One region of the Thalassotalea fonticola genome, then DNA from elsewhere that is predicted to be linked to it. Evidence: predicted binding sites of a transcription regulator. Region 1 holds the regulator's gene; each other region holds the start of a gene.
What was found. Region 1 encodes LexA, which represses DNA repair genes until DNA is damaged. Its sites were predicted from a motif close to TACTGTATNNNNATACAGTA; they were not measured.
Positions count from the first base shown of each region.

Region 1 (6,370 bases):
TCTGTAATCGATAGAGTTTCTAATAATATTAATAGATAAATTCACATGATAATGAACTTAGAAATTATTCTCACTAACCTATAGTTGAGTAATAATGTAATACTTGCGGAAATGGAGGTGTCCATATACAAAGCGGAAGATTTCTGAATTGAAAAACCAGACCTCAAAGGGGCTGGTTTGTGCCATAACCTGCCAGTGAAGACTTGATATTATTGCTTTGTTTTTCGGTAAAAATACTCTTTTTGACCATTAGGGAACTTAAAAAAGAAGGTGTTGCCGTTGTCTGTTAAGAAAAACTTAAACTCCAGGGGTGCTGTTTCTTCAACCTCTTCCCAATCGTTTGCCTTTCTAAATAGCTCGTTAAGTTCGTTCAATTTCTTTTTAGATTTGTCGTCTTTTAATTCAGAGTAGAACTTAAAATCAATTGGTTTATGAAGGATGGTTATTAATTCAGCATTTGAGCTTAAAACCTTATAATTATAGTAACTGTGAGTACCTTCAATAGTTTTGTTTCCACTTGTCATTAATTGGGTGAATACATAAGATTCGTCATCAAAGACATAAAAACCATCTCCACACATTTTCACTTCGTAGCACTTCTTTATCTTTTTTGAATATTCATTAGATAAATCCAGTTCAGAAAGTGTTCTTTCACTGTCGTAATGCCACTCACCAATTAACTGATTTTGAGCCATCGATAAACATGGCATTATGCTTAAAAATAATAATAAATACTTCATTGATAATCATCCATGAATAGATTGTTGACGGGCTGCTGTTCGCTCTTATCTGACCTTAACTAAATCAAAGTGTTAGGTCAAATTATCGGTTCTAATATGTGCTAAGCCTTGTTCAGTCAGCCTATACAATGAGTTGTAGTATTCGTTAAAACCAACATATGAAATCAATTGTTCACTACATCCTTTGCAAGAAACAAAGTTAATACAAGTCCATCCACCTTCATGAGAATTCCCTGTTGGACCGAAGCCAAACAAGTTTTGGATATTTAGTAACTCTTCTTTTGAAAAATCTTCTTTCCAGTTCCAGGTAGCATGTAACAATGACTCGAACGGTATAATATTTTTAGCTTTGCAAACAGGGCATTTAAATTTATACGGTGCACCTTTGCCACCATCGTAAAATGGTTTTCGGTCATGTTTGGGCTGGGTGTATAACTTGATAACTTCCATTTTCTCGTAGGCTAATTTGTTAGGTGTAAAAGGTCTGCTGTTCGCTCAAAGCCGACCGTGGCGACAACTAAAAACTTGTGGTTTTACAATAACATCATGTATTGTATATTTACAAATGATTAAGGTCGCCCAGAGGCTATATTGAGAGATGATAGCTGAAGTTGTGTCTCTTTCAGTATTACGTAGTTTAAATTCAAATGAACAAGGAAAGCAGTTAAATGAAATGCCCAAGAACAGGTACTCAACTTAAAACCATTAAGGTTGGCGGTATGGAAATTGAAATATCTGAAAGCTGCGGTGGAGCATTCTTTGATAACTCTGAATTGGATAAATTTAAAGACCCTAAAAGTGTTCGTGGTTCCGCATTAGTAAAACATCTAAGACAATTCAAAAACACTTCTCTGAACGAAAAAGAGAGGATTAAATGCCCTAAGTGTGAAAATACAGTAATGATGAGACGGTATTTTAGTCCATTAAAAGTCTTAGAAATAGATGAGTGTCCTGGTTGTGCTGGTATTTGGTTAGATACCGCTGAATTAGAAAAACTTCATGAAAATCATTTAACGGAACGTGAACGAGCTTTACTTAGAATTGAAATGAAGAACGATATCTATATACCCAATATTGACGCTCCTCTTCATAGAATTATGCGAAATGGTGAAAATCGGTTAGCATCAGTTTTTGAGATGGCTACTTATATTATTGATGATTATTAGAATAGTCGGCTTTGAGCGATAACCCGCCATTCAGTATTGTGTTTTAATTTAATATTGAAGCTATCATTTTAGCCTGTTCTTCTTGTACAGGCTTTTACTTTTATAGGAAGCTGCTACATGGATTTAAAGAGTGTTTTAACCGATGGCGTAAGTGATTTTTACAGTGAAAAATATCAATCAGCATTAGATAAGTTTGTATACTTCTTTGACAATACCTCTGAGAGTAGTGAATGGGCGGGAGTTAGATTATCATTTGGTTTATCTACATGGGGTGAGCTTGCTAAGGTATACCCTGACGCAAAAGATAAGCTGGTAGCAAGAAAAAATATAGCTTTAAAAGAGTATAATTCTGATCCCACAAAGGAAAAGTTTAAAACCTTTGCAAGTATTTGTAGATACTTAGGTTTAGGTAATGAAGTCCTAGACATTTTTTATCAATATCACTTATCAAACAAGCAATATGCCCAACTAACTTTTGACCCTACGTATGAATACTTGATAGAGGCTGAAAGGTATTCTATTTGTGCTGAGTACATAGATTATTCAAAAAAATATGAGCATGTTTTTTATGTGTTTGGAAGAACTGACAAAGTACCTTTAGAAATTAAGTTATCTCATTTAAAAAAAGCGCTAATTCCATTATTCAAAATATTGAATTTAAACCCCGACTCCGAAATATACGCAAAATATACTCAAAAATTAGTAAAAGATTTAAATAAACATGATATACAAAGCCTATATGTCGAAATCATTAATGGCTAAATTGGTTCGTTCAATACTTCCGTTCATGGCACAAACCTGCCGGATGAAGTCACCTTAAAACTGGAGGAGATCCCATCCAAAAGCATGATGGGATGACGGAGTGTTTTTCTAATATCGAATGGTGGCTCATGGCACTGAAGGGACGGATCGAGGTGCAAACTTGGGCATTGGTTGCTTTACTCAATAGCCTGCATGGGAGCATATAAGGGCCTTGAACCAAATTTCACATTTCATTTTTTTAAACCTCTCAATGATGCCTATTGGTTAGTGCTATGTAACTCTACTCACCGTTATCGCGCTTATAAGCTCACCCAACATAAAGTATTTTTACTGTCAGCTCCTATTTCACATAGACCATCCATATAAAGTCAAATATAACAATACTTTATAAACATTCCTACTTTGCATAGTTGGGAATTGACTTAAATATGCAATTTCCCCCCTCTGGACAAAATATCAATTGGAACTGGAAACCACACACACAAATTAGTATTTAAAAATAATAAGTTGCGTTTAATTTATAGCTGTATATACTGACAGTACAATGTACTGTACAGAAAAACAGGTTACTCAAAAATAATATGCGCCCACTTACCAATAGACAGCAACAAATATTTGATCTCATTAAAGAAAAGATAGCCGATACCGGAATGCCACCTACGCGTGCTGAAATTGCTGACTTCTTTGGTTTTAAGTCGGCGAATGCGGCTGAAGAGCATTTAAAGGCTCTCGCTAAAAAAGGCTTTATCGAAATGTTGCCAGGTACTTCTCGTGGCATTCGTTTAGCCGAAGAGCATATTGAAGAAGAAGGTTTACCATTAATTGGCCGAGTTGCCGCCGGTGAACCAATATTGGCGCAAGAGCATGTTGAAGAGCATTACAAAATAGATGGCAACCTGTTTCATCCTGCCGCTGATTACCTATTACGGGTAAATGGCGAGAGCATGAAGGATATTGGTATTTTAGACGGTGATTTATTAGCGGTGCATCAAACAACTGATATTCAAAATGGGCAAGTTGTTGTTGCTCGAGTTGAAGATGATGTCACCGTAAAGCGCTATAAACGTGACGGTAATGTGGTTTATTTACATGCTGAAAATGAAGATTTTTCACCTATCGTTGTTGATTTAGCCAACCAACATTTCAATATTGAAGGTCTAGCTGTTGGTGTTATTCGTAGTGCTGACTGGATGTAGTCTATAGCGACTTTACCAGTACAAAAAACGAACTACAAAAAGGCTGAATTATTTATTTAATTTAGCCTTTTTCTTTTGCCTGCACCCCTTTAATTTCGCCTAACCCATTCAAATTTAGTAGTATTTGCTCTACAGATTTCTCATTAAAAAAATTAACTTTTTTCTAACAAAGCACTAGACCTTGTTTAAAAATTAAGTAATTCTAGAGTGGATAATATACAAATATTACACTGTAGACTCCCTACCCCATTCATCGATGTAGGTTTTTTACGTAACACAATAATAAAAATAAATTACGGAAATTAGAGACATCGAATAAAGATGTATCTTGTCCTTATTTCTGTATTTTCTAGGCTAATAAAGCAGAGGAGATGTCGAGTGAAGAGACGTAACCTGGGTTGGCTGTTGTTGGGAAGTTTAATTTCCAGTTCAGCTTGGGCAGATATGCAACTGAATATGACAAAAGGGGTGACAGATGTCAGCCAAAATGTCTATGAACTGCATATGTTGGTAATGTGGATTTGTACGGTAATTGGTGTCGTTGTTTTTGGCGCTATGTTCTGGTCAATGATATTCCATCGAAAGTCCAAAGGGGCAAAACCTGCCACATTTCATGAAAGCACCAAAGTAGAAATTCTTTGGACCGCGATTCCAATTTTAATCCTTATCGGTATGGCATGGCCTGCGACCACTACATTAATTAATATGGAAGATAACAGTAATTCTGATATCACCGTTCAGGTTACTGGTTCACAATGGAAATGGCATTACAAATATTTTGATCAAGATATTGAGTTTTACAGTGTTTTGTCTACACCTAAATCACAATTTGATAACCGTGAAGGTGACAATGGCGAAAAGTGGTCAAATGAAAATTATCTTTTAGAAGTAGATAAGCCATTAGTAATCCCAGTAAACCGCAAAGTTCGTTTCTTGATCACTTCCGATGATGTAATCCATTCGTGGTGGGTACCAGCATTTGCAGTTAAACAAGATGCTAACCCAGGTTTCATCAATGAAGCTTGGACACTTGTAAATGAACCAGGTATTTATCGCGGCCAGTGTGCTGAGCTTTGTGGTAAAGATCATGGTTACATGCCGATAGTTGTTGATGTTCGCTCGGAAGTTGATTACGAGCTTTGGATTAATGAGCAAAAAATTGCCATGACTAAAGCCGCGGAAGCAGAAGCACAATCGCTTACCGCTAAACTTCCTATGGAAGAATTAATGACACTGGGTGAACAAACTTATGCCGCGCACTGTGCTGCATGTCACCAACCTACAGGTATGGGTTTACCTCCTGCATTCCCTGCTCTTAAAGGCAGCGAAATGGCAACAAGTGCAGATAAACTTGGCGATCACATTAATGTAGTTTTCAATGGCCGTTCTGGTACAGGTATGCAAGGTTATGGCAAGCAATTATCACTTAAAGAAATTGCTGCCGTTGTAACTTATGAGCGTAACGCCTGGGATAACAACACAGGCCAAGCAGTACAACCTGCCGATGTTAAGGCTGCAGTTTCAGGTAATGATGGCGCATCGATTTCTGACGCGGCACCTGCTGCAGCGGTTGAAGAAGCAGTAGCCGTTGAGACAGCAGAAGTTAGTTTAGACGACTTATCTATGGATGAGTTGATGAGCAAAGGTGAAGCAGTATACAACACCAGTTGTGCCGCTTGTCACCAAGCTTCAGGCGCTGGTATGCCACCAGCATTCCCAGCCTTAAAAGGTAGCCCCATTGCCACTGGCGATGTTAATGCACACATTAGCATGGTAGCCGATGGTAAAGCAGGTACTGCCATGATGGGCTTTGCTGCACAGTTATCTCCACAAGAGATGGCCGCAGTAATTACTTATGAACGTAACGCCTGGGGCAATAGCACCGGTGATATGGTTCAAGCTAAAGATGTAGCCAAATAAGGGGGAATGATTATGACAACAGCAACAGACACACTAGATCATCATGAAGACGATCATCATGATCATAAAATGACTGGCATTAAGCGCTGGTTATACACAACAAACCACAAAGATATTGGTACCCTTTATCTATGGTTCTCATTCATTATGCTGCTTACGGGCGGCGCAATGGCCATGGTAATACGGGCCGAGCTATTTCAGCCCGGCCTACAAATAATAGAACCAGACTTTTTTAACCAAATGACCACAGTGCATGGTTTGATCATGGTATTTGGCGCCATCATGCCAGCCTTTACCGGTTTGGCTAACTGGATGTTACCTATGATGATTGGTGCTCCAGATATGGCACTGCCTCGTTTGAATAACTGGTCATTCTGGATATTACCATTTGCCTTTGGCATTTTATTGTCTTCATTGTTTATGGAAGGTGGCGGACCTAACTTTGGTTGGACGTTCTACGCACCTCTATCGACAACGTATTCAAATGGTAGTACTGCGTTCTTCGTATTTGCTGTTCATATTATGGGGATCTCGTCAATTATGGGGGCAATCAACATTGTTGTTACCATTATGAACTTGCGTGCTC
Region 1 is NZ_CP136600.1:3,850,300-3,856,669, reverse strand. It holds gene RI844_RS15720 (hypothetical protein) at 210-740, opposite strand; gene RI844_RS15715 (hypothetical protein) at 813-1,190, opposite strand; gene RI844_RS15710 (TFIIB-type zinc ribbon-containing protein) at 1,409-1,906, shown strand; gene RI844_RS15705 (hypothetical protein) at 2,024-2,668, shown strand; gene lexA (transcriptional repressor LexA) at 3,250-3,864, shown strand; gene coxB (cytochrome c oxidase subunit II) at 4,243-5,784, shown strand; gene ctaD (cytochrome c oxidase subunit I) at 5,854-6,370, shown strand, end outside.

Region 2 (6,370 bases), 660 kb from region 1:
CTTAATAACTTTAGTGGCTTCAATAAAGTCTACGGCATAATTGTTATGTTCATCAATACCAGTTGCTACCGCAAAAATATTTGGATCAAAGATGATATCTTCCGGCGGGAAGCCAACCTCATCAACCAATATACGATAAGCTCGTTGACAAATTTCTACTTTTCTATCTTTGGTATCAGCTTGGCCAACTTCGTCAAAAGCCATGATAATTACTGCGGCGCCATAACGACGAACGAGTTCAGCATGATGCTTAAACGCTTCCTCACCTTCTTTTAAGCTAATAGAGTTAACAATGCCCTTGCCCTGAATACATTTTAAGCCTGCCTCCATGATCTCCCATTTAGAGGAATCAAGCATGATAGGTACTTTCGAGATATCAGGCTCGCCAGCAATTAAGTTTAGAAACTTAACCATTGCCCCATAGGAGTCAAGCATGCCCTCATCCATATTGATATCAATTATTTGCGCCCCATTTTCAACTTGCTGGAGCGCTACGGCGATTGCTTCATCGTATTTTTCTTCGGTTATTAAGCGTTTAAATATGGCTGAACCTGTCACATTGGTACGCTCACCAACGTTAACAAATAAACTGTTTTCATCAAGATTTAGCGCTTCTAACCCTGATAACCGACACGCTATTTTTTTAGCTTCGATTTTACGAGGGTTAATACTTGCAACTGAATCGGCAATACCTTTTATATGTGCAGGTGTGGTACCACAACAACCGCCGACTATATTTAAGAAGCCAGCTTGAGCCCATTCAATAATATGCTCATTCATATCTTCAACAGTAAAGTCATATTCACCAAAGGCATTTGGCAAACCCGCATTTGGGTGGGCTGAAACGGCGAAGTCGGAGATATTGCTTAACTCTTCTACATACTGCCTAAGCTCAACCGGACCAAGCGCACAGTTTAAGCCGAATGAAATAGGGTCAGCATGACGCAATGAGTTATAAAATGCTTCAGTAGTTTGCCCTGATAGGGTTCTACCCGAAGCATCTGTGATTGTGCCAGAGATCATTAGGGGTAAGCGATAGCCTAGATCGGCGAACACTTGTTCCACAGCAAAAACAGCAGCTTTTGCGTTTAACGTATCGAAGATAGTTTCGAGCATTATAATATCTACTCCGCCTTCTATTAAGGCAAGAATAGATTCAATATATGCGTCTTTTAGCTCATCAAAACTTACATTTCGAAATGCCGGATTATTTACATCAGGTGAAATAGAACATGTACGGTTAGTTGGCCCTAACACACCTGCAACAAACCTTGGTTTATCCGGGGTTGTTAAACTTATTTCATCTGCAACTTGGCGAGCAATTTGTGCTGAAACTAAGTTTATCTCACGACTGATATCTTCCATATCGTAATCAGCCATGGCAATGGTAGTAGAGTTAAATGTATTAGTTTCAATAATATCAGCACCCGCTACTAAGTACTGACGGTGGATATCTTTTATAACTTCACTTTGGGTGATTGAAAGTAAATCATTGTTACCTTTCACATCACAATGCCAATCTGCGAACCTGGTACCTCGATAATCTTGCTCTTCAAATTTATGATCTTGGATCATAGTACCCATAGCACCATCAAGTACTAAAATTCGGTCTTGCAGTTGTTGCTCTAATAAAATAGTGGTTGGAGATTTCACCGTAATAGTTCCTGGTTCTGAATTAAATAATTGCTGCTTGTACTAATTTTAACAGAGCTAATTTTCAAGGTTGTAAGGAGTAATTTGATAAACATAATAATTTAGCCAATTGCTAAACAATAAGCAGCCATGGCTACGCCACTTGTTTTTTGGGATGCTATTTACATCATCAAATTTAAAATAATTTTCGGGTATGAAGGTATCAACTCCGACGTTTATATCGCGTTGATATTCATCACTTAAGGTACAAGCATCATATTCAGGATGTCCGGTTACAAAGACATGTTTCTTATCCTTTGTAGCAACCAAGTAAACTCCTGCTTGCTTAGATTCAGCTAAAATATTTAGTTCATCGACGCTTTGATAAATTGTTTTATCAATTTCACCATAGCGTGAATGCGGTACTGAAAATTCTTCTTCATAGCCACGTGTTAATGGTTCCATTGAATCTAATGTTTTATGAAGATACACACCTGAAAGCTTTTTATCCCGTAATTTTCGGTTTAAGCCATAACGGTAGTATAGCGCAGCATGCGCAGCCCAGCATGAATACATCGTTGATGTTACATTTGTTTGTGACCATTCAAACACTTCTACAATTTTGTCCCAGTAAGAAACATCTTCATAATTAAGCTGGCCTAAAGGAGCACCAGTAACAATCAAGCCGTCATAGTGTTTATGCTTAATATCATCGAATAAACAATAAAACTCATCTAAGTGTGCCTTAGGCGTATTTTTAGACTCATTTAAATTTAAACGTACAAATTCAATATTGATTTGCAATGGTGTATTGGAAAGCATGCGTAATATTTGAATTTCTGCTTCAATTTTATTAGGCATTAAATTCAATATTGCTACTTGCATTGGTCGAATATCTTGATTAACAGCCCTATTTTCAGACATGACAAAGATGTTCTCATTTGCGAGTACAGCCAAGGCAGGAAGTTGATCAGGGATTTTAATCGGCATTAATACAGACCTATGAAAGAGTAAAAACTTAATACTACCCAACCATATAGAAATGTCAACATCTAAACGTATAGACGTCTAAATAAACTTATTATTTACCTTTAGACATAAAAAAACCGCTCAGTGAGCGGTTTATTAAATAATAGTGTATTGAATATTATTCTACTTCAGCAACAACTTCTTCATCTTCTGAATCTTTAACAGTAGTGAGTAACAAGCCACGTAACTTAGCTTCTAACTCTTTCGCCATTGCTGTGTTTTCTGCAAGGTACTTAGTTGCATTTGCTTTACCTTGACCAATTCTTTCGCCCATGCAGCTGTACCATGCACCAGCTTTATCAACCATTTTATGCTTAACACCCAAGTCGATAAGCTCACCTAAACTATTGATACCTAAACCGTATAAAATTTGGAATTCAGCTTGTTTAAATGGCGGTGCAATTTTGTTTTTAACCACTTTAACACGGGTTTCGTTACCGGTAATCTCATCACCTTCTTTCACAGCACCAATACGACGGATATCTAGACGAACAGAAGCATAGAACTTCAACGCATTACCACCGGTTGTTGTTTCAGGGTTACCAAACATTACACCAATTTTCATACGAATTTGGTTAATAAAGATAAGCATGGTGTTTGATTGCTTTAGGTTACCAGTCAATTTACGCATTGCTTGTGACAACATGCGAGCTTGCAAGCCCATGTGACTATCACCCATATCACCTTCAATTTCAGCTTTTGGCGTAAGTGCTGCAACCGAATCGACTACGATAACATCTACCGCACCTGAGCGACTTAACATATCAACAATTTCTAATGCTTGTTCACCAGTGTCTGGCTGCGACACTAACAATTCATTAATATCCACACCAAGTTTTTCTGCATAGATTGGATCAAGAGCATGTTCAGCATCAACGAACGCACATACTTTACCATTGCGCTGTGCTTCAGCAATTACTTCTAAAGTAAGTGTCGTTTTACCACTAGATTCTGGACCATAGATTTCAACAACACGACCCATTGGTAAACCGCCAGCACCAAGGGCAACATCTAAAGCAAGCGAGCCGGTAGAAATTGTTTCTACGTTCATGCTTTGGTTATCACCTAGCTTCATGATTGAACCTTTACCGAATTGACGTTCAATTTGACCTAGGGCTGCTGATAATGCCTTTTCTTTATTTGCGTCCATTAAAATCTCCAATATTTTTCTATTTATCCAGTAGTTATGCACTCAGTATACTGTATAATAATACAGTATCAACTACTAAATTTTATTTTTTCTTAAAATCAACAACAAAAACACTTAACAACCTGATAAATAAGAAATTAATAATCTATTTATTTTTAATAAAAAATATAAACACACACAAGCGTGGTTTTATATACAGTAATAAAAATTAAAATTTAGATTTTTTATACAGTAGTTTAGTGATAATTATATTGTTAATTAATGATATCTTGCTTTGCGCTTCGAGTAATAATATTTTACCATCCATATACGCTATGAATCACGGCCTATTTTATCTATTTTCCAATTAATTTGCCGAACTCAAAATAACTTTAATAAATACAAAAGCTAATAAATGACAGACGATCTTTTTGCGCAATCTAATCACACCCCTATGATGCGCCAATATTTAAAAATAAAATCAGAATTCAAACATATTCTAGTGTTTTATCGAATGGGCGACTTTTACGAGTTGTTTTTTGATGATGCTAAAAAAGCCTCTGATCTACTGGACATATCTCTAACTGCCAGAGGAAAAACTGGTGGCAACGCAATACCTATGGCCGGTGTTCCTTATCATGCAGTTGAAAATTATTTAGCTCGACTGGTTCAAATGGGTGAATCCGTAGCCATTTGTGAACAAATTGGCGATCCAGCCACCAGTAAAGGACCGGTTGAACGAAAAGTTGTACGCATTGTTACACCCGGAACCATTTCAGATGAAGCATTATTAGAAGATAAGCAAGACAACTTACTTGTCTCTATTTTTGCTCATAAAGAAAAATTTGGCATTGCTTACCTTGATATGAGCAGCGGTCGCTTCGTCCTTTGCCAGCCAAACAATGAAGAGCAATTACAAGCTGAATTGCAACGCTTAACACCTGCAGAGTTACTATATCCAGAATCATTTGAACATACAGACTTGATTGAGCAAATAAAAGGCAAAAGACGTCGTCCTGACTGGGAGTATGATTTAGATACTGCGATCAAAATCTTAAATAAGCAATTTGGCACAAAAGAGTTGGTTGGCTTTGGCGTTGATGAATATCATTACGGCTTAGCTGCTGCTGGTTGCCTATTGCAATATGTCAAAGATACTCAGCGCAGTGAACTTCCACACATTAGAAGTATAAAAGCAGAAGCCTATGCTCAAGGGGTAATTTTAGATGCTGCCACCCGTAAAAACCTTGAGTTAACGCAAAACCTTTCAGGCGGTAGCGATAATACTTTAGCTTCGGTTCTTGATAAAACTGCATCACCTATGGGGTCTCGGTTATTAAAGCGTTGGCTGCACTTTCCGCTAAGGAACATAGAGGCACTAGAGAATCGTCAAAATGCAATTGCCGCAATTATTAGCGAGGACGTACAAACAGATATTTTCGATACCATTAAAGGTATTGGTGATATTGAACGAATTATCGCTCGAATTGCTCTTAGAAGCGCGCGCCCAAGAGATTTTGCCCGCTTACGTAATGCGTTGGGTTTGTTGCCAGAGCTTAATCAACTTCTGTTATTAAATTCTCAACCTTATATGCAGCAATTGGCAAATGTTAGCCGCCCAATTCCACAGTTACATGAATTGTTAAGTAAAGCCATTATTGAAAACCCACCAGTGTTGATTAGAGATGGTGGCGTATTAGCTCCCGGCTATAATAGCGAGCTAGATGAGCTGAGAAACTTAAGCCAAGGTGCGAGTAACTTCTTAGCAGAATTAGAACAACGTGAACGTGAAAAAACCGGGATCAGCACATTAAAAGTTGGTTATAACCGAGTTCATGGTTTTTATATTGAGATAAGTCGAAGAGAGTCAAATGAAGTACCTGTGGAATATATTCGCAGACAAACTCTTAAAAACAACGAACGATTTATTACCGAAGAGCTAAAATCTCATGAAGAGAAAGTTCTAACAGCACAAAGCCGATACCTTGCCTTAGAAAAACGCTTATACGATGAATTATTTGATCAACTTGCGCCATTTATTGAGCAATTACAATTATGCTCAGAGGCTGTTGCAAGTCTTGATGTATTAAATAACTTTGCCGAGCGTGCGCTTACATTAAATTATAATAAGCCGATGTTAAGTAAAGATCCGGGCATACACATTGATGCTGGTCGCCATCCAGTGGTTGAACAAGTTACTACTGATGCTTTTATCGCTAACCCGGTTGAATTATCACAGCAACGCAAAATGTTAATTATCACCGGGCCTAATATGGGCGGTAAATCTACTTACATGCGACAAACGGCGTTAATTACTCTGTTAGCGCATGTCGGCAGTTACGTGCCTGCCGACAATGCAAAAATAGGTTTAGTAGATAGAATTTTTACCCGAATAGGTGCGTCTGATGACTTAGCCAGTGGCCGCTCAACATTTATGGTAGAAATGACTGAAACAGCGAATATTCTACATAATGCAACAGAACAGTCGTTGGTATTACTTGATGAAATTGGTCGAGGTACCAGCACCTACGATGGTTTATCGTTGGCCTGGGCCTGTGCTGAGTATTTAGCGATAAATAG
Region 2 is NZ_CP136600.1:4,512,013-4,518,382, reverse strand. It holds gene metH (methionine synthase) at 1-1,659, opposite strand, end outside; gene RI844_RS18640 (homoserine O-succinyltransferase) at 1,711-2,622, opposite strand; gene recA (recombinase RecA) at 2,780-3,811, opposite strand; gene mutS (DNA mismatch repair protein MutS) at 4,206-6,370, shown strand, end outside.
Region 2: recA (recombinase RecA) is a predicted target of LexA. The motif match lies at 3,860-3,879, and genes of this name have one in related genera.

Region 3 (6,370 bases), 1.9 Mb from region 1:
TTCCCAACCACCCAACTAACCGGGCAAGTATTTTACCCTTGGGAATTCAATCAGGTATTAGATAAAAAACTCACAAAATTAGCTCGAAAGAATTAACCTCACGCAACAATAACTTCCCTAAAGGCGCCATTATAGCGCCTTTTAATTAATATCCTTTTTCATTTGATCTAGATCACATTGAGGGTGTTTAATTAAAAGAAAAGCCTCCTATACCCTATAATTTAAAGTGTAATACCGTTTAAATTTTACGGCTAAAAACACCACTGTTCTAAGCAATTTACTTGATTAAATGAAGGAGTATAGTAATGAATAAAGTTTTATATACTGTTGGTATTGACGGTAGTGAATGGAGTTACAGAGCTGTTGAGCGCGCTATACACCTTGCCGAATTTACTGATGCCAGAGTGAAGCTTGTTTATGTTTTGCAATGGCCACACATAACACCCATTAGTGTGGGCGGCGTGGACCCTTTTGTTTTTAACCGTGAAGATGAAGAAAAACGAATTAATGACAAGGTAATAAAGCCATTAATTGCTAAATTTAGTGAAAAAAATATCCCCCTTGAAAGTGAGTTGATTTTTGGTGAGCCAGTGCACGAATTGAGTAAGCAAGTTAAAAATGAACACGCCAATATGCTTTTTCTAGGGCGTAGGGGGCGTTCAGTCTTTGGAGATTTAGTACTCGGTAGTGTTGCCAATAAATTAGCTCATGTTGTTGGTATTCCCGTTGTGCTAGTGCCTTAATTATTATGGTTTTATCAGATTGTTTCTAGCAGTGTATTTTAGGAATATCTTGCCATTGGCTGGTAAATCTTGGCGACATAAACTCGCGTCGCATATGAAATTTCTCTGTGTTCATTGCGCCAAGTTGTAATGTGCCTGAGCCATAGCGGTTATTAATGGCATCAAGGCACTGCATTAATTCAATATTGTTAGTGTCTTTGGCAAATAAATCAGGCTGATAAATATTGGTATCTAATTCTATTGCGCCAACGCCACAACGATAAAATCTAACTCCAGGGTAGTATATTTTTTGCACCGCGGTTGCTACACAGGAGGCAATGTATAAAGTGTTATCGGTTGGTGAAGCAAACTGCACCTGCACAGCGTTTTTGTAATAGTCATCATCGTGCGGAGAGCTTGAAGCAAAGACACTGATACGTTTGATCAGTGATTGTTGCTCACGGACTTTTTTGGCAACAATGTAGGCGTGAAATACTAATGCCGATCTCAACGCATTAAAATCAGTTAGACGCTGGCCAAATGAACGGGTTGAAAATATTTCTTTTTTAGCCTGCTTTACATCATCCCATGACAAACAACTGATACCATTTAATTCGTTAATGGTGCGTTCCACCAACACTGAAAACTGTTTACGCATTTGTTTCGGATTTTGCTTGGCCAAATCAAACGCCGACTTTACCCCAAGCACGTTAAGCTTAGCGCCAAGCTTTGAACCTATCCCCCAAACTTGTTCAACCGTCATGCGTTGCAAAATATCTTTTTTATGAGTATCGGCTATGGCAACGCCATTAAAGCCACTGAGTTTTTTGGCGGCATGATTCGCGGCTTTGGCTAATGTGGGCGTAGAGCCAAAGCCTACACCCACAGGTAAACGAGTTTCTTTCCAAATAGCTTTGCGTATTTGCTGACCATAATCGTGCCAATCATTAATACAGGCATAATTGTTAAAAGACAGAAATGCTTCATCAATCGAGTAGATATGCTGGTTGTCACAAAATCGCGATATAACATTCATCATCTTTTCTGATAAGTCAGCATATAACTCATAATTTGATGAGCGTACGACAACACTGTGCTTTTCTAAAAAATTTTTTACTTGAAAGTAAGGCTTAAATTTAGGAATGCCAAGCTTTCTGGCAATAGGGCAAACAGCACAAATACAACCATCGTTATTGGTTAGCACCACAACCGGACGGTTTCTTATGCTTGGATCAAAAACCTTTTCTGCCGAAGCATAAAAAGATACCGCATCAACTAAAGCATACATGCGATGATTTCTGGCGCTTGCTGATGTAAGCGAATAGAACGGGTAACGACACCTTCAATTTGAAAGTCATCACCACGGGTAATGGTAACAGGCGAGTGTGTTGATGATGCTGAAACTAACCTTGCTTGTACTTTATCGAGAATTTTGCAAACAAAGCAACCATTGTAGTTAGCGACTATCACATCGCCGTTTTTACAATTCAGTGACCGATCAACAATTAAAATATCACCATCATAAATACCTACGCCTTGCATCGAGTCACCACTGGCTTGGCCAATGAAGGTGGCATCGGGATGATTTATCAATAGTTGATCTAATGATAAACCTAGCTCTTTGTATTCTGCTGCAGGAGATTCAAAGCCAGTAATTCCAGCTTCTGCATATATCGGAATTATTTTCATAAGCACCTATACTGTAAATATGTACAGTATAGGTGCTTTGAAGGAAAAAAGAAACAATCTGTTGTTCAATAAGTAGAGAAAACGCTTGCTAAAATACGTCTCTACAAATACATCCAACTTAAAACAAATGACAAGGTGACCCACATTAAAATAATAAGTGGTATGCCTACACGCATGAAGTCAGAAAACTTATAACCACCTGCATTCATTACTAATACATTGGTTTTGTAAGCCATTGGTGTGGCAAAGCTTAAGTTAGCGCCAAATAATACCGCTAATACAAACGGCTCTACCGGTACGTTTAGCTGATTAGCAACCGATATTGCTATAGGCGTACCTATAACTGCAGCAGCGTTATTGGAAACAATGTTGGTGAGTACAGCAAGCAGCAGCATTAACGCTGACAAAATACCTGCCGGAGGCAAATCAAACGCTAAGGCAACAAACATTTGTGCCATATATTCAGCGCCACCTGTTTTCATCATCGCTGCACCCAGTGCCAGTGATGCCGCAACGATGAGGATCACTTGGCTACTTAATGCTGAAGATGCATCATCCCAGTTAATACATTTTGTTGCTAATAATATCAATACGCCACAGAGAGAGCTTACTGCAATGGGCAATAGCCCTAAAGCCGCGACTAAGATTACAGAGATAAGAATGCCAAGAGCAAGGGGAGCTTTTTTAGAGTAGGGCAAGTTTGCCGCGCCATCAATAATAAGCAAACCACGCGCTGCCTTCAGGACATTTACTTGCTCATCGTCACCTTGAACAAGTAGTACATCGCCTGTTTGAATTGGCACCTTATTTAGACTTCTGCGGCCAAGGTCCATGGCTTTACCATCACGATGCAGAGCTAATACGGCTACACCAAAACGCTCTTTAAAATTAGCTTGCTTTAAGGTTTGGCCATTAAGGCCAGACGATTGTATAACGACAATTTCGGCTAAGGTTTGTTTTTCTTCAACTAAAGGGTGCTCAGAGTCTACTTTATGTTTCTCGGTATGCAATGTCGCGTTTAAAACGGTTTCATATTCTTTTAACCTGTCTGGATAATCTTTAACTTTTAAGCGATCGCCGGCTTTAATTTTTGTATCGGGTAGGGGAATAACATTGCGGTAATCGGGTTTACGTTGAATAAACTCTATCAACATTTGATTATCGGTAAGCTTTCTTATTTCAGCAACGGTTTTACCTACACATGAGCCTTCTTCATTTATATTTAAATATCCGCCAAAGATCCTCGGAGATGTATCAGGTAAAGAAGGCGTACGATCAGGAATAATTCTTGGTGCAATTAGCCACAAATATATAATAGCGATTGCGGCAGCGATTAAAGCCGGCGGGGCAAAGTCAAACATACCAAAACGGCGAAAGCCCATATCACTGGCAACACTGACAACTAAGAGATTGGTCGATGTACCTATCGTTGTTGTCATACCGCCTACCAATGTAGCCAGCCCCATTGGTAATAACATCGGTGAAGAGTCAGTTTTTGTCCGTATCGCGACACTGATTAATATCGGTAAAAATAACACTACAATAGGCGTGTTATTTACAAACGCACTTAATGTTCCGGCAACAAGTAAAGTAACCAATAACGAGAGAGTAGGGCTTATTTTCCAGAGCTTGGCTAAATTACGGCCAATAGGTTCAAGTGCACCTGTTCTTACTAAAGCATGACCGATGATCATTAATCCACAGACGGTTACAAGGGCTTCATGACCAAAGCCATAAAAAAGTGAAGATGGCTCTAAGTGAACGCCATTATCTTCAAACGGAAAGACAGTAAATACCAACGCTAATATAGCGATTACCGCTAAAGAAGAGGTTTGTAGAGGAATATCATCACGACGAAAAAAATATAAGGCGATAATCGTTATTAGCAACATCGCTAAGGCATGATTATTGGGGAGATCAGGTATAGTCATTTAGCACTCTTTGTTATTGGTAAAGTTAACTTAACTGGATTAACTCCAATTAACTATAATCGATTTTTAATAACGTACAGAATTTTGATGCTATATGATCTTAGCTCTTATGCCAATAACTTATTTTAGGTTATTAATTCTTATAAGTTTTTTCTTAAAAGTAGAGGAAGAATAAAAATAGATATAAAAAACAGCTGTAAAGGTTTTAACTAAACCTCTGTTGATGAGATAATTAGTTTAATTGTTCAATCTCTGCATACCTTAAGGAAAGAAATGAGCTTAGTAAACACGACTGAAAACACCACTGTTCCATTGTTTATTGTTTGCCAACAAGACTTTGAAAGTTGGTTGTTGAGTGAAACTAAACAAGTACAAACATGGCTAAAACAAACGAAAGCAAATAATGGCGTATCATTAATTCCTGATACATCAGGAAAACTACAAAAAGTGGTTGTGGTTCTTGAAAATCCCAGCCACTATTTTTCCTGCGGCGACCTCGCTAAATTGTTACCGATTAATCATTACCAATTGCATGCCGATGAAGAATTACAAGAAGCGATTGCCTTTGGTTGGGTAATGGGCTGTTATCAATTTGATTTATACAAAACATCTTCACCAGTTGCTACATTAGTGATAGATAATAAGAGCTTAGTTGAAAAAGCATTAAGATTTGCTAATGCCAGTTCTTTAGTACGTGATCTTGTTAATACGCCTGCAGCAGACATGATGCCAGAAAACTTAGGACAAACAGCGCTTTCTCTAGTAGAACAATATGGTGGTACTGTAGAGCAAGTTATCGGTGACGAATTATTAGCGCAAAATTACCCAACTATTCATGCAGTAGGGCGTGCAAGTGTGCATCAACCTAGGTTGATTGACTTAACTTGGGGCAAAGCTGGTGATCCATTGATTACTCTGGTTGGTAAAGGTGTATGCTTTGACAGTGGTGGCTTAGACATTAAACCGAAAGCGGGCATGCGCAACATGAAAAAAGATATGGGCGGAGCGGCTCATGTGTTGGGGCTAACTCAATTAATCATGTCGCATAATTTACCCGTGCAATTACGTGTACTTATTCCTGCGGTTGAAAATGCTGTGTCGAGTAATGCGTTGCGCCCTGGTGATGTAGTTACTACGCGTAAAGGTTTAACGGTAGAAATTGACAATACCGATGCAGAAGGTCGCTTAGTATTATGTGATGCATTAGATGAGGCAAATAATGACAATCCTGATTTACTGATTGATTTTGCCACGTTAACCGGTGCTATGCGCGTTGCGCTTGGAACAGAGTTACCGGGTTTCTTTGCTAATAACGATGCAATTGCTAATGAGTTAATGAGCTTAGGTTCGAAAATAAACGACCCAGTTTGGCGTATGCCTTTGTATAGGGATTATCGAAGCCTACTCAACAGTGAAGTGGCTGATATCACTAATTGTGCAACCATTCCATTTGCTGGCGCAATTACTGCTGCCTTGTATTTACAAGAATTTGTAAACCCGAAAACTGATTGGTTGCATTTTGATGTGATGGCTTGGAATATTCGAAAACTACCAGGACGACCGTTAGGCGGCGAAGCTTTTGGTATTCGTACGGTATTTGATTATTTGCAATCACGTTACCAATAATAGGATAAAGGTTGTTCCGAATATCTTGTTAAATTTATATAGCTCGTACTTTGAATAAAGGTACGAGCTTTTATTATTGTAGTTTTGTAAGTATTCAACCTTTAATCTACAGTGGAACATGCGCCTTATATTATTGTAATAAGGGATGTTGCAATTTTTTAATATCAGCTTGAGGAAAGCTAGAGCCTGTAAATAGTAAAAGTTGTTGTTCATCGATAAGCGTTAAGCTTGTAGAGCCTGCAACGGCATTTTTAGGTTGAGTTAGAAAGGTGCTGATCTCATCGTTGCTAAAATTATAATACTTCAATTTTGTAGTGTTACTGGTATTTTGGTTAAAATAAATACCATCTTTGCTGAGCCCCCAACTGTATACCGTATTAAATATTTTTTTATCCAGCAATT
Region 3 is NZ_CP136600.1:867,063-873,432, forward strand. It holds gene RI844_RS03515 (DUF2750 domain-containing protein) at 1-96, shown strand, start outside; gene RI844_RS03520 (universal stress protein) at 306-743, shown strand; gene RI844_RS03525 (Y-family DNA polymerase) at 769-2,010, opposite strand; gene RI844_RS03530 (LexA family protein) at 1,998-2,411, opposite strand; gene RI844_RS03535 (SLC13 family permease) at 2,513-4,342, opposite strand; gene RI844_RS03540 (leucyl aminopeptidase family protein) at 4,616-5,968, shown strand; gene RI844_RS03545 (winged helix-turn-helix domain-containing protein) at 6,099-6,370, opposite strand, start outside.
Region 3: RI844_RS03530 (LexA family protein) is a predicted target of LexA. The motif match lies at 2,421-2,440, and genes of this name have one in related genera.

Region 4 (6,370 bases), 2.2 Mb from region 1:
ATGCAAATCATTTAACAAATCCATACACACCGGATCTTCATCATAAATCTTTTCAGATAACACTAAAATACCACCTGGCACTAGAGCTTTGGCGATATTGTTTAACAACGTTTGTCGATGTTGTGGCGCAATAAACTGTAGAGTAAAGTTCAACACAATAACGGAAGCGTTGTGCATGTCTTCAGCTAAAATGTCACCTTGTTTTACCATACAAGGTGTTTTTGCTTTAAAAGCGTTGACGTGAATTTGACAACGTTCAACCATTTCTTTTGAGTTATCAATAGATATAATTTTGCAATTATCGGCAATAATATTCTGTCGCATTGCTAAACTTGCTGCGCCCAGAGAGCAACCCAGATCGTAAATGTTAGTGTCATCTTGCGCATAACGAGCACTTAGTTGACCAATTGTTTCAATAATCGTGCTGTAACCCGGTACAGAACGCTTGATCATGTCAGGAAATACTTCGACCACTTGGGCGTCAAAGCGGAAATCTTCAACGCGTGTTTTTGGTGATGAATAAATTAAATCTTTTTCTTTAGAACTCATGAATATACAGATTTTAAAAAGCGTATAAACATTTTATCCTAAAAGTTCGCGTTATAAAAATTAATGTCATTTGTTTTTTACTAAAAGTTACGGTTAAAGACTCTAATTCAGGTGACATTGGTGTTGATTGCTTTATAATAACCGCTTTTAAATTTAGGCATCTTGTTTGCTGCAAAAATGATTTTTATCACTGATAGAAACAGCGCAAACCATAGTTGATTTAGTGATATTTATAACTAGAAAAACTCTTACTAAGATGCATAGCAAAATTATATTCAGGAATTATCAATAATGCGTAGCTTATTTTGTGGTGAGGTTAACGAATCTCACGTAGGTCAAGAAGTAACACTTTGTGGTTGGGTTAACCGTCGTCGTGACTTGGGTGCGGTGATCTTTGTTGATTTACGCGACCGTGAAGGTTTAGTACAAGTTGTTTTTGATCCTGATTTACAAGACGTGTTAGCGACAGCAAATACTTTGAGAAATGAATTTTGTGTACAAATTAAAGGTAAGGTTCGCGCTCGTCCTGAATCACAAGTGAATAAAACTATGGCAACGGGGGCAATTGAAGTTTTAGGTTTAGAGCTTAATATTTTAAATAAATCTGCACCGTTACCGCTTGATTCCAACCAAGAAAATAGTGAAGAAAACCGACTTAAGTATCGTTATTTAGATTTACGTCGTCCTGAGATGACTGAACGTTTACGTTTTCGTGCAAAAGTAACATCACAAGTTCGCGCTTCATTAGAAGCCCAAGCGTTCATGGATATTGAAACACCAATCCTTACGGCTGCAACGCCTGAAGGAGCGCGCGATTATTTAGTACCTTCACGTACGCAAAAGGGCAACTTCTTTGCTTTACCACAATCACCACAATTATTTAAACAATTGCTGATGATGTCAGGTATGGAACGTTACTACCAAATCGTAAAATGTTTCCGTGATGAAGATTTACGTGCTGACCGTCAACCTGAATTTACTCAAATAGATATTGAAACGTCTTTCATGTCTGCTGAGCAAGTGATGGCTGTTGCTGAGAAAATGATCCGTGAATTATTCGAAAGTCTGCTAAATGTAGATTTGGGTGAATTTCCGCACATGACTTACGCAGAGGCAATGACTCGTTACGGCTCAGATAAGCCAGATTTGCGTAACCCGCTTGAAATCGTAGATGTTGCTGATATTTTAAAAGACGTTGAATTTAAAGTTTTCTCAGGTCCTGCTAATGATCCAAAAGGTCGTGTATCGGTAATTAAAGTACCTGGCGCGGCAGCAGAACTTTCACGCAAAAAGCTTGATAATTACACCAAGTACGTTGGTATTTACGGCGCTAAAGGTATGCCGTGGTTAAAAGTAAACGACGTGGATGCAGGTCGTGACGGATTACAATCACCAATCTTGAAGTTCTTATCAGATGAAGAAGTAACGGCGTTATTAACACGAGTTAATGCAGCGACCGGCGATATTATTTTCTTCGGCGCTGACACATATAATGTGGTTACAGAATCATTAGGCGCACTTCGTCTTAAACTTGGTGAAGATTTAGGTATGGTTTCAGATGAGTGGAAACCTCTTTGGGTTGTTGATTTCCCAATGTTTGAAGAAATTAATGGCGGCTTACACGCCTTGCATCACCCATTTACTGCACCAACAAAAGTAACGGCTGAAGAACTTGAAGCTAATCCAATTGGTGCATTATCGAATGCTTACGATATGGTGTTAAACGGCTGTGAGTTAGGTGGTGGTTCTGTTCGTATTCATAATGAAGATATGCAAGCGGCAGTATTTAGAATTTTGGGGATCAGCGATGAAGAAGCACAAGAGAAATTTGGTTTCTTATTAGAAGCGCTGCGCTACGGTACACCGCCACATGCAGGCTTAGCCTTTGGTTTAGACCGTATCGTAATGTTAATGACTGGCGCTACATCAATTCGTGACGTTATGGCATTCCCGAAAACAACAACGGCGGCATGCCCATTAACGAATGCACCAAGTAAAGCAAATCCGGCTCAACTTGTAGAACTTGGTATACAAGCCATTCCACAAGAGCCAGAAGAAGCTGACGCTGAGTAGTGTTTAATGTGTTGTCAAAAAGCCTTGTTTGAGTGATCAAACAAGGCTTTTTTGTACATTGATGTACTTATACCCGACAGGCATGGAGCCTTTTGAGGGTTATGTTTTTTAGAAACGAGAAACGAAAAGCATGGATTACCGCATCCGCGGCAATGACGGTGTTTAATTACGTCATACCCTGCTTGTTCGAGTATCCATATGGTTGTGATGTCGCCGCTGTTAGGGAGTATATAAAGAGTCGAAATGTAAGCTACTTTTATTTCCTGTTTTTCTGTGTCATCTTAATAGCAAAATATTTATAAGTATAAAAATTTTAATGAGCATAATTTTAGGAATCGACCCAGGTTCACGGCTAACCGGTTATGGCGTTATTGAAAAGCAGGGACGAAAATTTACCTACCTAGGCAGCGGTTGCATTAAAACCTTGTCTGCCGGCGATAACCATCCTGAACGACTGCAAATCATCTTTGCCGGTGTATCTGAACTGATCTTGCAATTTAAACCCGACATGGTTGCTGTTGAGCAAATATTTATGGGCTTAAACCCCGGTGGAGCGCTTAAGCTAGGCCAAGCTCGAGGCGCGGCAATAGTTGCTGCTACCAACAACGGTATTGAAGTATCTGAATATTCGGCAAGGCAAATAAAACAAGCCGTTGTTGGCACGGGGGCGGCTGATAAATCACAAGTACAGCATATGGTGAAATCATTTTTAAAACTACCGGCAACACCGCAAGAAGATGCTGCTGATGCACTCGCGGTAGCAATTTGCCATGCGCACAGTTATGAATCATTGATAAAAATGTCTGGCCGAGCAACTAAAACCGTACGTGGCCGCCTTAGATAAGTATCAGGGGCAGAATCATTAATCGACGCACTAGCGTTGTCCCGAATACGATTCGGGATCTTATTTAGATCTGACCCTAATTATTTTTGTTTACTATATATTTATACAGTGGTATTGTTTGCATATTAAATCGCACCAACAATAATAGGAAATAGCGGTGATAGGACGTTTACGCGGCATTTTAATTGAAAAGCAAGCACCTGAAATATTACTTGAATGTAATGGCGTAGGTTATGAAGTTACCTTGCCCATGACAAGCTTTTACCATCTGCCCAAGCTTGAGCAAGAAGCGGTGATCTATACCCATTTTGTAGTGCGTGAAGATGCACAATTACTGTATGGTTTTGCCAATCAAACTGAACGTAAGCTGTTTCGTTTGTTGATTAAAGTAAACGGTGTCGGTCCTAAATTAGCTCTCGCGATTTTATCAAATATGTCAGCCGGGCAATTCGTGCATTGTGTAACTCTTGATGATGTTGCCACAATAGTTAAAATTCCAGGTGTTGGTAAGAAAACTGCAGAGCGATTACTCATTGAAATGCGTGATAAGTTAAAAGACTGGGGTAATGATATCGCTACACCAGCAACAGATAATATGCCAATAGACTTAATTTCAGCTGATAGCTCTTTGGTAACAGCGGCTTCTAATAAGGATGATGCAATTACCGCCTTGGTATCTCTTGGTTATAAGCCTGTACAAGCAGATAAGGCGGTTAAAGCAATTTTTGCTGACGATATGAGTTCAGAAGAGTTGATCCGTGATGCTCTTAAATCAATGCTATAAAATTAAACAACAAATAAATAAGTAAACACTATGATTGAAGCAGACAGGCTAATACAACCAGAGCGCATAATAGAGCCAACGGCAAATCGTGAAGAAGAAACCATAGACAGGGCTATTCGCCCTAAAATGCTTGCCGATTATACCGGTCAAGATCATGTAAAAGAGCAAATGGAAATCTTCATTCAAGCGGCTAAAAATCGCGGTGAACCCCTTGATCATTTGCTTATATTTGGCCCTCCCGGTTTAGGTAAAACAACGCTTGCAAACATTGTCGCCAACGAAATGGACGTGAATATTCGCACCACCTCAGGTCCAGTCTTGGAAAAGGCCGGTGACTTGGCCGCACTATTGACCAACCTTGAAGAAAACGATGTATTATTTATTGATGAAATTCATCGATTAAGCCCTGTGGTAGAAGAGATTTTGTACCCAGCAATGGAAGATTATCAATTAGATATTATGATAGGTGAAGGGCCTGCTGCTCGTTCAATTAAACTGGATTTACCGCCTTTTACTCTTATTGGCGCAACAACAAGAGCTGGCTCTTTAACGTCACCGCTGCGTGATCGTTTCGGCATTGTTCAGCGTTTAGAATTTTATAAAGTTGCTGATTTAAAAGATATTGTCAGCCGGTCTGCGCACTTTTTAAATGTCGATTTAAATGAAGAAGGTGCATTTGAAATTGCAAAACGTTCGCGTGGAACACCGCGTATTGCCAATCGATTGTTACGCCGGGTACGAGATTATGCTGAAGTAAAAACGACAGGTGAAGTAGGGCAGGAAACAGCATCTAAAGCATTGAACATGCTTGAGGTTGACACCGAAGGCTTTGATTTAATGGATAGAAAGTTATTACTCGCCATTATTGATAAATTTTCTGGTGGCCCTGTAGGCTTAGATAATGTTGCCGCCGCTATTGGTGAAGAGCGTGAAACCATTGAAGATGTAATAGAGCCTTATTTAATTCAACAAGGCTTTTTACAACGCACACCTCGTGGACGAATTGTTACTGACAATGCCTACCTACATTTTGGTTTAGACAAACCAACAAATAAATAGTCGAGTTTTTCTACTCAATTAAAGATGACCTGATTTCAATCAGGTCGTCTTTTGTTTTGATATTGGTATTAAATTTATTACTGTGCTTTAGACCTTGAAAATACGCTGTATAGAATAGGTAAAATAAACAAGGTTAAAAACGTAGCGGTAACCAAACCACCAACAATCACAGAGGCTAAAGGCTTTTGAATTTCAGCGCCAACGCCGTTTGATAATAACATTGGCAATAAACCCAATGCGGAAGTTAACGCGGTCATTAATACCGGACGCAATCTTGATACTGCCCCTTCAAAAGCTGCATTAGTTATCGACGCGCCATCTACTACTCGTCGATTGATACTTTCAACCATTACCACACCATTTAACACAGCGACTCCAAATAAGGTAATAAAGCCTACGGAGCTAGGAACCGATAGATACTGCCCAGAAAAGTACAATGAGAATACGCCGCCGATAATCGCTAAAGGAACATTTACTAATATTAAGGCCGCTTGCCCGATAGAACCAAATGAGAAATAAAGTAGCAAAGCAATCAATGCCAGTGAAATTGGTACTACTATCATTAACCTTTTCTGTGCACGCTGTTGCGATTCAAATTGTCCGCCAATTAATACCGAGTAACCAGCTGGTAAATCAACTTTATTGTTTATAACTGCACGTATATCAGCAACCACGCTCCCCATATCGCGGCCTTGTACATTAGCTTGAATTACTACTCGGCGTTGTACATCATCGCGCCTTATTTGCGGCGGTCCTGATTCAATGCCAACGTTAGCAACATCACCGAGCCTTACCCAAGCACCGGTTGGTGATTGTATGCGCAGCTCAGAAATTTTGTCCTGCTTATTGCGAAACTCTTCAGCAAGTCTTACATAAATGTCATAACGTTCATTACCATTAATTATCTGTCCGGCAGCTTGCCCCCCAAGGCCGTCTCTAACAACCCTCATAACATCATCAACTGACAAACCATAACGAGAAAGTTGTCGACGATTTGGGCTTATCACCAGTTGTGATTCACCAACTATTTGTTCAATGGCAACGTCTCTGGCACCATTGAC
Region 4 is NZ_CP136600.1:1,144,424-1,150,793, reverse strand. It holds gene cmoA (carboxy-S-adenosyl-L-methionine synthase CmoA) at 1-549, opposite strand, end outside; gene aspS (aspartate--tRNA ligase) at 841-2,622, shown strand; gene ruvC (crossover junction endodeoxyribonuclease RuvC) at 2,939-3,466, shown strand; gene ruvA (Holliday junction branch migration protein RuvA) at 3,624-4,250, shown strand; gene ruvB (Holliday junction branch migration DNA helicase RuvB) at 4,281-5,309, shown strand; gene RI844_RS04840 (efflux RND transporter permease subunit) at 5,387-6,370, opposite strand, start outside.
Region 4: ruvA (Holliday junction branch migration protein RuvA) is a predicted target of LexA. The motif match lies at 3,558-3,577, and genes of this name have one in related genera.